3 regions of the Actinoalloteichus hymeniacidonis genome follow, and region 1 is predicted to be linked to each of the others. Evidence: riboswitches for the same ligand, from Rfam matches in the RefSeq annotation. Region 1 holds a riboswitch; each other region holds the start of a gene.
The links. Region 1 has a riboswitch for cobalamin ahead of metE (5-methyltetrahydropteroyltriglutamate--homocysteine S-methyltransferase). Riboswitches for the same ligand answer to the same signal wherever they lie in the genome.
Positions count from the first base shown of each region.

Region 2: it holds a riboswitch for cobalamin, as region 1 does, so the genes downstream of both, BKA25_RS27885 (CbiQ family ECF transporter T component) here and metE (5-methyltetrahydropteroyltriglutamate--homocysteine S-methyltransferase) in region 1, are expected to answer to the same signal.
Region 3: it holds a riboswitch for cobalamin, as region 1 does, so the genes downstream of both, BKA25_RS13785 (hypothetical protein) here and metE (5-methyltetrahydropteroyltriglutamate--homocysteine S-methyltransferase) in region 1, are expected to answer to the same signal.

Region 1 is NZ_JACHIS010000001.1:4,011,273-4,014,539, reverse strand. It holds gene BKA25_RS16545 (ATP-binding cassette domain-containing protein) at 1-21, shown strand, start outside; gene BKA25_RS16540 (ABC transporter permease) at 18-809, shown strand; gene BKA25_RS16535 (acyl-CoA thioesterase) at 1,085-1,636, opposite strand; cobalamin riboswitch at 1,777-1,949, shown strand; gene metE (5-methyltetrahydropteroyltriglutamate--homocysteine S-methyltransferase) at 2,121-3,267, shown strand, end outside.
Region 2 is NZ_JACHIS010000001.1:3,662,329-3,665,595, reverse strand. It holds gene BKA25_RS14975 (ABC transporter ATP-binding protein) at 1-194, opposite strand, end outside; gene BKA25_RS27885 (CbiQ family ECF transporter T component) at 191-1,288, opposite strand; cobalamin riboswitch at 1,527-1,678, opposite strand; gene BKA25_RS14965 (helix-turn-helix transcriptional regulator) at 1,807-2,700, shown strand; gene BKA25_RS14960 (ATP-grasp domain-containing protein) at 2,903-3,267, shown strand, end outside.
Region 3 is NZ_JACHIS010000001.1:3,391,176-3,394,442, forward strand. It holds gene BKA25_RS13775 (carbohydrate ABC transporter permease) at 1-144, shown strand, start outside; gene BKA25_RS28400 (carbohydrate ABC transporter permease) at 141-968, shown strand; cobalamin riboswitch at 1,115-1,250, shown strand; gene BKA25_RS13785 (hypothetical protein) at 1,337-1,909, shown strand; gene BKA25_RS13790 (hypothetical protein) at 1,909-3,267, shown strand, end outside.

The DNA of each region.
Region 1 (3,267 bases):
CAGGAGGTATCGGCCCGATGAGTACCTCGAACCCGGCCGTCGCGAGCGGCCCGCGCTGGGCGATCTCCGACTCACTGATCATGATCGGTCGCAAACTTCGCCATGTCCGGCGAACGCCCGACGAGTTGATCGTGTCCCTGTTGCTGCCCATCATCATGATGTTGCTCTTCGTCTTCGTCTTCGGCGGAGCGATCGAGGTGGGTCGGGAATACGTCGACTACGTCGTCCCCGGCGTGATCATCCTCGCGGCGGGGTTCTCCGCATCCTCCACGGGAACCGGGCTCACCGGTGACCTGGTCACCGGGGTGGTGGACCGCTTCCGAACCATGCCGATCACGAGGTCCTCGGTACTCACCGGACATGTCGTCTCGAGCCTGTTGACCAACCTCGTCTCGACCGGTCTGGTCGTCGGCGTGGCTCTGCTCATCGGTTTCCGGCCGCAGGCCGATGTCCTGGGATGGATCGCCGCCGTCGGCGTGATCGCCCTCTACATCCTGATGATCTGCTGGCTGTCGATGATCTTCGGCCTGCTGGCCAAGACGGTGCAGGGCGCGAGCCAGTTCTCCTTCGCCATCCTGTTCCTGCCGTACCTCAGCAGCGGCTTCGTGCCCACCGACTCGATGCCCTCGTTCCTGCGGGTCATCGCGGAGAACCAGCCTGCCACCCCGGTCATCGAGGCGGTACGCGCGCTGACGCTGGGCCTGCCGGTGGGAGACAACGCGCTGCTCGCCGTCGTCTGGTGTCTCGGCATCGGATTGGTGGCCTTCGGTATCGCGACGACGTTGTTCGTCCGCAGGACTGCTCGCTGATGACCGAATCGTCGGACGAGGACGCTCGATAGGGGGAGATCACTCGTTCGATCGGGGGGAGAACGGTGTCCGGTGTGTGTGCGGGCATCCGCCGGGAAACCGGCCTCCCGTGAGTGCCTGCCAGTCGAGCGGTCCGATGGGAACGGGCGGGCCCATCGAACCGGTCGAGGGGGTGGATTCGCCGGTCGGCGAATTCAGGCTCGGCACTGCAGGTGGATGGTCGGTTCGTCGTCGATGAGGGGTGACGACGAACCGACCCGCACCGAGATCTCGGATCAGCCTCGGGACGCGGCATCGGTGGCCCGCTCCGGCTCGGCCTCGACCTCACGACTGCGTCGAATGGCGGCCCGCCGGGCCAATCGGTGTTCGCGGCGGATCTCGGCCTCCGCCTGCCTGCGGCGGTCGATGGCCGACTCCGGCAGTACCTCCGGCACCGGTCTGGGCTTGCCGTCGGAGTCGACGGCCACGAAGACGAGGTAGGCGGTCGCCACATGGGTCGATGGCACGGACTCGTTCCAACGCTCCGCGACCACCCGGACGCCGACCTCCATCGAGGTCCGTCCGGTCCAGTTGACCTGGGCGCTGGCGTGCACCAGATCGCCGACGCGCACCGGGACGAGGAACAGCATCTCGTCCATGAACACCGTCAACGCGGTGCCACCCGAGTGCCGCCCCGCGCATGCCGCGGCCACGTCGTCGACGAACTTCATGATCACGCCGCCATGGACCGTGCCATACAGGTTGGTCTCGCTCGCGGTCATGATCTGACTCAGTGTCGTGGCCGCTGCCGAGGTCGGTTTGCCGGGAAGCTCGGAGACGGGATGCATGGCACCGAGCGTAGGCGATCCCGACGGCCGAGATATTGAGTCGACGGTCACCATGGCCGACTAGGATCGGTGCCGCCGATGGTTCGTCGTCGGCCGACAGCGCGCTCGAATCGGTGCGGTGCGGGCGGCGACGAGGCAAGAGGGAACCCGGTGTGATTCCGGGACTGCCCCGCAGCGGTGAGCGGGAACGAACTCCGTCACCGTCCTCGCACGAGGACGGATCAGAAGCACTGGGGGTCTGCGGCCCCCGGGAAGCGACGGACAGTAGGTCCACCGGCCGACCCGGCCGGAATGCCCGCGAGTCCGAAGACCTGCCATCGGCGGCGCGTGCCCGGCTGGGCGCGTGCCGCTCCGAGGTCTTCGCGGGAGGACCGGGTGCGATGGGATCGGTGACCTCTGCCGTCACGCTGCGGTCCGCTCGCGTCTCCGGCCGCCCGGGTGTCCGACCTCGGGGTTCGTTGCCGCCTCGCGAGGAGAGAGAGCGATGACCCACCGCACCGACGTCCCGGCGCTGGGCGCCACGGTTCTGGGCTACCCCCGAATCGGACCGGATCGAGAACTCAAACGGGCGCTGGAGGCGTACTGGGCCGGACGCATCGACGCCGACGCCCTGCACAGCGTCGCGGTCTCGCTGCGCGCGGACACCTGGACCGCCCTGCGCGACGCGGGCCTGGGGTCCGTGCCCTCCAACACGTTCTCCTACTACGACCAGGTACTCGACACCGCGGTCCTGCTGGACATGCTGCCCGCGCGCTTCCGCGATTCCGATCGCACACCGTTGGACACCTACTTCGCTGCGGCCCGAGGCGCCGATCAGCTCGCGCCTCTGGAGCTGACCAAGTGGTTCGACACCAACTATCACTACCTGGTGCCCGAGCTGGGGCCCGACACCGATCCCCGGCTCGCCAGCCGGAAACCCGTCGAGGAGTTCGTCGAGTCCGCCGAGTTGGGTGTGCCCACTCGACCGGTGCTGTTGGGGCCGGTCACCTTCCTCCTGCTGTCCAAGCCCGCCGCCGAGGCCCCGGCCGGATTCGATCCGCTGGAGAAACTCGACGCGGTGATCGACTGCTATCTCGAACTGCTCGCCGAGCTCGCCGAGACCGGGGCGCACTGGGTCCAGTTCGACGAACCGGCCTTCGCCGCCGACCGCACGCCTGCCGAGCTGCGGGCCCTGGCCCACGCCTACCGAAGGATCGGCGAGGCTCGGCAGCGGCCGAGCACACTGGTGGCCTGCTATCACGGTGCACTCGGCGCGGCCCTGGAGGTGCTGGCCGAGGCTCCGATCGAGGCGGTGGGACTGGATCTCGTGGCGGGCCGTGCCGACCTCGACGGAATCGCGAGCATCCGAGGCCTGCGGGACAAGACCGTGCTGGCGGGCGTCGTCGACGGACGCAATATCTGGCGGACCGACGTGGACGCCGCCCTCGCCTACTGCGCGACGCTGCTGGGTGTGGCAGGCGAGGTCGTCGTCGGCACCTCGGCGCCGCTGCTGCACGTGCCCTACGACCTCGATGCCGAGTCCGACCTCGATCCCGCGCTGCGCTCCCGGTTGGCGTTCGCCAGCCAGAAGGTCGACGAGGTCGTACTGCTGGACCGGGCGTTGCGAGGCGAGACCGAGACGGTGGCCGAGG
Region 2 (3,267 bases), 350 kb from region 1:
ACCCGGCCGCGCAGCGTGCCACCGGTGAAGTGCGGCACCAGCCCGTTGATCGCACCCAACAGCGTCGACTTCCCGGATCCGGTGTGGCCGACCACCAGGCACAGTTCGCCCTCGGCGATCTCCAGGTCGATCTCGGACAGCACCGGTCCGGTGTCGTCGTCGTAGCTGATCGACACCTGCTCGAAACGGATCACGCGGTTACCTCCGGCGGTGGGGCGAGCCAGGCGGGGGCGACCCCCGCGAGAATGCCGAGAACCGGTAGGAGCGTCGCCGTCGGCCAACTCGGCGGGCTCAGTGCGGGATGCAGACTCAGCGGGTCGAGCTCGGCGCCCACCACGAGCAGGATCACCGTGATCAGCCCGCAGATCACCACCGAGGTCTCCGGTAGCCGCCAGCGGTCCGGCCGATAGACGCTGCGCCGGATGCGACGGCCCGCCAACGCGAAACCCGAGCCGGCCAGGAGTAATCCGGTGACCGTGATCGCCGGGCCGAACACGGGTCCGGTACCGCCCAGCAGGCCGTAGACGCCGACGCAGACCCCCAACAGGCCGGCGATCACCAGACCACCGGTCCATCGGCGCGTTCTCGCCGGTGTGTCGCCGAGTCGGCCATAGCCCCGTGAATCCATGGCGGAGGCCAGGGCGAGCGATCGGTCCAGCGCGTCGGCCAGTACGGGAACGATGATCCCCCGCAACGCCCGCATCCCGCGTCCGCCGCCACCACGCAGCCTTCTGGCCCGCCGTACGCGTAGCACGCTCTCCATCAGCTGTGGCGCCACCGAGAGCGCGACGACCACCGAGGTGCTGATCTGGTACAGCGCGGCGGGCACCGCCTTGAGCATCCGTCGTGGATCGGCCAGTGAGTTCGCGGCGCCGAGACAGATCAACATGGTCGCCAGCCGGAGACCGTCGTAGAAGCCGCCGAGGACCTGCTCGGCGCTCACCGGGCCGAGGAGCCGGATCCCCGCCGCCGCCTCGGGAAGGGTGATCTCCGGCAGCGCGAACAGGATGTGCTCGCCAGCGCCGCCGCCGAAGACCACTCGCCACAACACCCGCATGATGACGACGAACACCCCGAGGTACACGTACATCCGGAAGGTCGCCGCCCACGGCGCACTCCCACGCCGCTGGACCACCACGTAGCCCGCGACCGTCAGGATCAGGCCCAGTAACAGCGGATTGGTGGTCCGACTCGCCGCCGCGGCCAGTGCCAGCGCCCATAACCACCAGGCTCCGGGATGCAGCGGGCGCGGCAGGGCGCTGCCCAGCAGACTCGCGACGCCGTTCACCCGGCCCGCCCGATCTCGATGCGGTGTTCGGCATGGTCGGAGCGTCTGGTCGGTTCGGCGGTCCGCGCTCGACCGCGCGGTGTCCTGCCCGGCCCACCCAGCATCGTTCAAGAACGCCTTTCCCGAGTGGGTCTGGGAAGAGGCGTCCGAACCGGCGGCATGCCTGCGGCGACCGGCGAGAGCCGGCGCAGACGCATGTCTGCCGATTCGGGCTCCCACCGTGGACCACGACAGTGTTTGAAGCCGCTCGTCTCCGGCGGGTGATCCGGCTCATCATGCGGACGGCGCACGATTCACGGTTGCGGGTCAGCGCCGGATTGTCACCGGCTTCCCCCGCCCGAGAGACGTATGGAGTTGTCGCCGTCGTCCACCGGCGGCAACCGGCGGGACAGGCCACCGAGCAGATTAACCCACGCTCTCGGCGATGATCCAGTATCGATCTCGAGGCGTCCGAGGTCCAGGTTGGGTGGGTGTGACATACCCACCTCGTCGACGTGCGGTGCCCCTACCGTGGGGATATGACGGGTAGCGGGTTGGGCGAGTTCCTCCGAGCGCGCCGCGCACAGCGGACTCCCCAGGACGCGGGTCTGCTGTACTCCGGGCAGCGCAAGGTGAGCGGGCTACGGCGTGAGGAGGTCGCCGTCCTCGCCGGGGTGAACGTCGACTACTACACCCGCCTGGAGCAGGGCAGGGAACGCAACCCGTCGCCGCAGGTGCTGGATGCGCTGGCCCGCGCGCTCGATCTCGGCCCGGCCGCGCGGGAGCACCTGTACCGGCTGGCGGGCTCGACGCCGCCTGCCGAATCGGCGATCGAGCCCGGCGTCGGCGTCGAGTTGCGCCAGTTGATCGACGGCTACCTCGCCACCCCGGTGTTCGTCATCAACCGCATGCTGGACGTGCTCGCCACCAATGCCCTGGCCGACGCGTTGTTCGCGCCGTTGCGTCCCGCAGGGAACCTGGCGGAGATGGTCTTCCTGCATCCGGCCGCCCGACGGTTCTACCCGCAGTGGGATCGAGCGGCCCAGGCCACGGTGGCCAACCTGCGATCGGCCTCGGGTTTCGCGCAGCACGATCCGAGATTCGAGTCGCTGATCGAGGCGCTGTCCGAGGGCAGTCCGGCGTTCCGCGAGCTGTGGGGGACCCACCAGGTCCGGGGTAAGACCCACGAGGCAAAGGACTTCCTTCATCCCGACGTGGGAGCGCTGACCCTGACCTACCAGGCGTTCGACGTGCGTGGCGCGGCGGGCCAACAGCTCGTGATCTACCACGCGGAACCCGGCAGCCGCAGTGCGGAGGCCCTGGGCATGTTGCGGGCCCTGCGGGTGGTCGAGCCGGAGTCGATCAGCGCACCGCATTCATCCGGAGTACCGATGGCGGCAGGAGACCTCGAAACGCGACTCCGTTTCGCGTAACGCCCGTGCAACCGAGGTAATCACCGTAAGTGATCGACATTGGTCACGAAGAGTGGTCGAATGGCGGTGGCGGGGCTTCACCGGCGTTCGCCAGCCGCCGCGAACACGGCCGATCGGACGGCTCGAACCCGCGACCCGAGACGACGTCAGGACAACGGTCGTCCGGGTGGCCGGGCTTACCGACGAAGGACGAGGCAGTCACATGAGGATCGCCGTCATCGGAGAGTTCCGCGCCGAGCGGGTCGTCGACTCCATCACCCGGTCGGGGCGGCACGATCTGCTGTTGCTGAGCCCCACCGACGTCACCGGCTACGTCGGAAGACGATCTCGCCACCGGCCCATCGTCGGATCAACCGAACAGGGCGAACTGGTGGACGCCTGGACCGAGGAACGCATCGAGTTGGTCGTGCCGAGTCTGTGCCCGATCGAGCAGGGTCGACTGCTGCCCACCCTGGCTGCGGCGGCCGAGCGGTGGCGCGGGTGCGGACGCCGGGCGGTCGTGCACTCGACGGCGTTCGCCGACCTGGTCACGGACCAGGCGCTGTTCCACCGGATCGCGCAGGACGA
Region 3 (3,267 bases), 620 kb from region 1:
GTGCTGCCCCTGCTGGCCTACGAGCAGTTCTTCGAGTTCTTCCGCTTCGGCGAGGGAGCCGCGATCACGGTGCTGCTGTTGGTGATCCCGTTGGTGGTGTCCATCTGGTACGTCCGCCGGATCGGCAAGGAGGGCGATCGGTGACCCGCACCCGCAGACCATGGCTGCTCACCGGCATCGCGACGGCGATCGTCGCGGTCTTCCTGCTGCCGCTCTATTGGATGGTCGCCACCAGTCTGAAGCGGCCGGAGAACGTCCTGGCCATCCCGCCGCAGTGGGTGCCGCTGCCGCCTTCGGGCGAGAACTACGCCTCGGCCATCGCCGATCCACTGCTGACGCAGGCGTTGCTGAGTAGCGCGATCATCGCCCTGGGGACGACGATCCTCACACTGCTGCTGGCCGCGCCGCTCACCTATGCGATCACTCGGACGGGGGTGCCGGGCTCCCGTTCGATGCTGTTGGCCATGATGGTGGCCCAGCTGCTGCCCAGCATCGTGTTGGCGGCGCCGTTGCTGCTGCTCATGCGCATCATCGGCCTCACCGACACTCACCTTGGGCTCATCCTGGCCGACACCACGCTGACGCTGCCGTTCGCCGTGATCGTGCTGCGGCCGCTGATGGCCGCGCTGCCCATGGAGTTGGAGGAGGCCGCCAGGATGGACGGGGCCTCGATGGTGGACGTGCTGCGGCGGGTGGTGCTGCCGGTGCTGCGTCCCGGACTGATCGCGGCGGGCGCCTTCGCGTTCCTGCTGGCCTGGGGCGAGTTCGTCTTCGGTATCACCCTGGCCAGTTCGGAGTCGGTGCAGCCGGTCACCGTGCTGCTGAACTCCTTCGTCGGCCGGTACGGAACGGCCTGGGGATCGTTGATGGCTGTGGCGACGCTGATCAGCGTCCCGATCGTGCTGATCTTCGCGGCGTTCCAGCGTTTCATCGTCAGCGGTCTCACCTCGGGCAGCGTCAAGGCCTGACCACATCCGTCGCCGCCGTGATGCCGGTCGGAGCGGACTACGAAACGGCGGCGACTCGACACGGTCTCGAAGTGGCAGCGAAGCACTTGAACGACGCTTCCGACGTCTTCCGCTGCGCGAGGTGATGGGTTACGTTCGAATCGGCCGTCACTCCAATGAGGACGGTGCAGTTTCTGCTGCGCGATGGGGGAAGCCGGTGCGAATCCGGCGCTGACCCGCAACCGTGAGCGCCTGCCTGTGGCAGGTGCGAGTCGGACTGCCCATCGTGCCGCATTGTCCAGCTCCTCTGTCGTGGAATGCAGCGCGGAGCTTCGGAGCCGATCGGCTCCGGACTGCGGTCTGCGGTGAACCGAAGGGAACTCCAGGCCATGTCCTCGAGTCGTTCGATCCATCGTGTCTTAGCCGGATTCTTCGCGGGCGCCCTGCTGGTGGCGGGCGCACCCGCCGTCGCTGCGGCCGACCCGCTGCCCGACGAGGTCGGTATCGCCGCCTGGACCGACGGGCCGTGCACCGGAAGCAGCGGTGTCACGGTGGTCGTCGACTTCACCGGGCACGCCGGTGGCGAGGTGGTCCGGCGGTGCACCGACCTCGACCCCGCCACGGCCTTCGCCGCGCTGACCGATGTCGACGTCGCACCCGAGCACGGCGTCGGAGAGGGCGAGGCGGGCCCCTACCAGTACCTGTGTCGGATCGACGGCCTGCCCAGTGCGACCGACGACAGCTGCACCGGGTTCCTGCCCGACGCGTCCTACTGGGCGTTCTGGGTGCCCGACGTGACCGGCACGGCCTGGGGCTACGCCGACGAGGGCGTGGACACCTACGACCCGCCGTCGGGTGATGTCCTCGGCTTCTCCTTCGGTGCGGGCACCGCCGCAGACCCGAACGAGATGAGCCTGACGCTGGCCGAGGCCCTCGATCCCGATTGGGTGCCCGCGCCCTGATGGTCCGATTCCGCTCCGGGCTCGCGGCAGGCGCACTCCTGCTGATCGTCGGGCTCGTTCATCCCACCGCCTCGGCGGATCCGACACCGGGTGTCGGATCCGCCGAGGCGGGCACGGCGGCCGGGTTCCTGGAACGGGAACTCGTCCGACTGGACTACGTCTTCCCGTCCACCACCCCGGGGACGCCGGACAGTGGCCTGCTGGCGGACACCCTGATCGGGCTGCACGCGGCCGACCGGCATGGCGAGGCCTTCTCCCAGGGAGTGCGCTCGCTGCGGGAGATGTACTACAACGGCCGGATCACCGTCTCCGGCGGTGTCGCGAAACGCCTGATGGTCGCCGTTCGGGCGGGCGTCGACCCCACCGATTGGGGGGTGGACTCCGAGGGCGTGCCGATCGACCTTCCCGCGCGGTTGTCCGCGACCCTCGACGTCGACGGGCGCTATCGCAATCTCAACGTCGGCGAGTACGACCCTCGTCGCGACCTGTCCAACACCTTCTCGCAGTCTCTGGCGTTGATGGCGATGCAGGAGCACGCCGACCAGGCGCGGCTGACCCTCGATCAACAACCCAGCATCGACTACCTGGTCCGCCAACAGTGCCCGAGCGGCGGATTCCGCAACGCCCCGCCCGTCGCCGACGTCGGATCGACGTGTTCGGAGACCGACGACGCACTGGTCAGTGTGGACAACACGGCGATGGCGGTCTGGGCGCTGGCGGAGGTCGGCGGCGACCAGGCGGCCTTGGACCGGGGTGTGCGGTGGTTGCGCGAGCGGCAACACTCCGGCGGCGGATTCGGCTTCGACTCCTCCTCGCCGCAGCTGATCGAGCAGACCCTCAACGCCAACAGCACCGGACTGGCCGCGCTCGCCCTCACCTCGGCGGGCGCAGCCGAGCCCGCCGGGAGGGCGGGTGGCTGGCTGAGTTCGGTACAGCTTCCCCCCGACGTCGCACCGGGGGACATGGCGGGCGCGGTGTCCTACTCGACACAGGACTATCTGGACGTCTTGGAGGACGGCCCGCTCTATTGGAGTCGCGCGGGCAACCAGGACCGGCTGCGCCGCTCGACCTCGCAGGCGCTGCTCGGGTTGTCCGCGACGCCACCGACGGACCCGCCTCCGCCACCCGCGCCGGAACCTCCCCCGACCGATCCTCCGCGAGAATCCGAACCGCCCGAGCCCGGTGAACCGGGAGTACCGGGAGTACCGGGAGCGCCGGGCCGACCGGGGGCTCCTGGGGAGCCGGGTGCGCCGGGGCAACCCGGCCTGCCGGGTCTACCGGGTCATGCCGGGTCACCCGGGTACGCCGGTACGAACGGCCTCGATGGGGAGTCCGCCGAGGAGACGGCCGAGGAGACC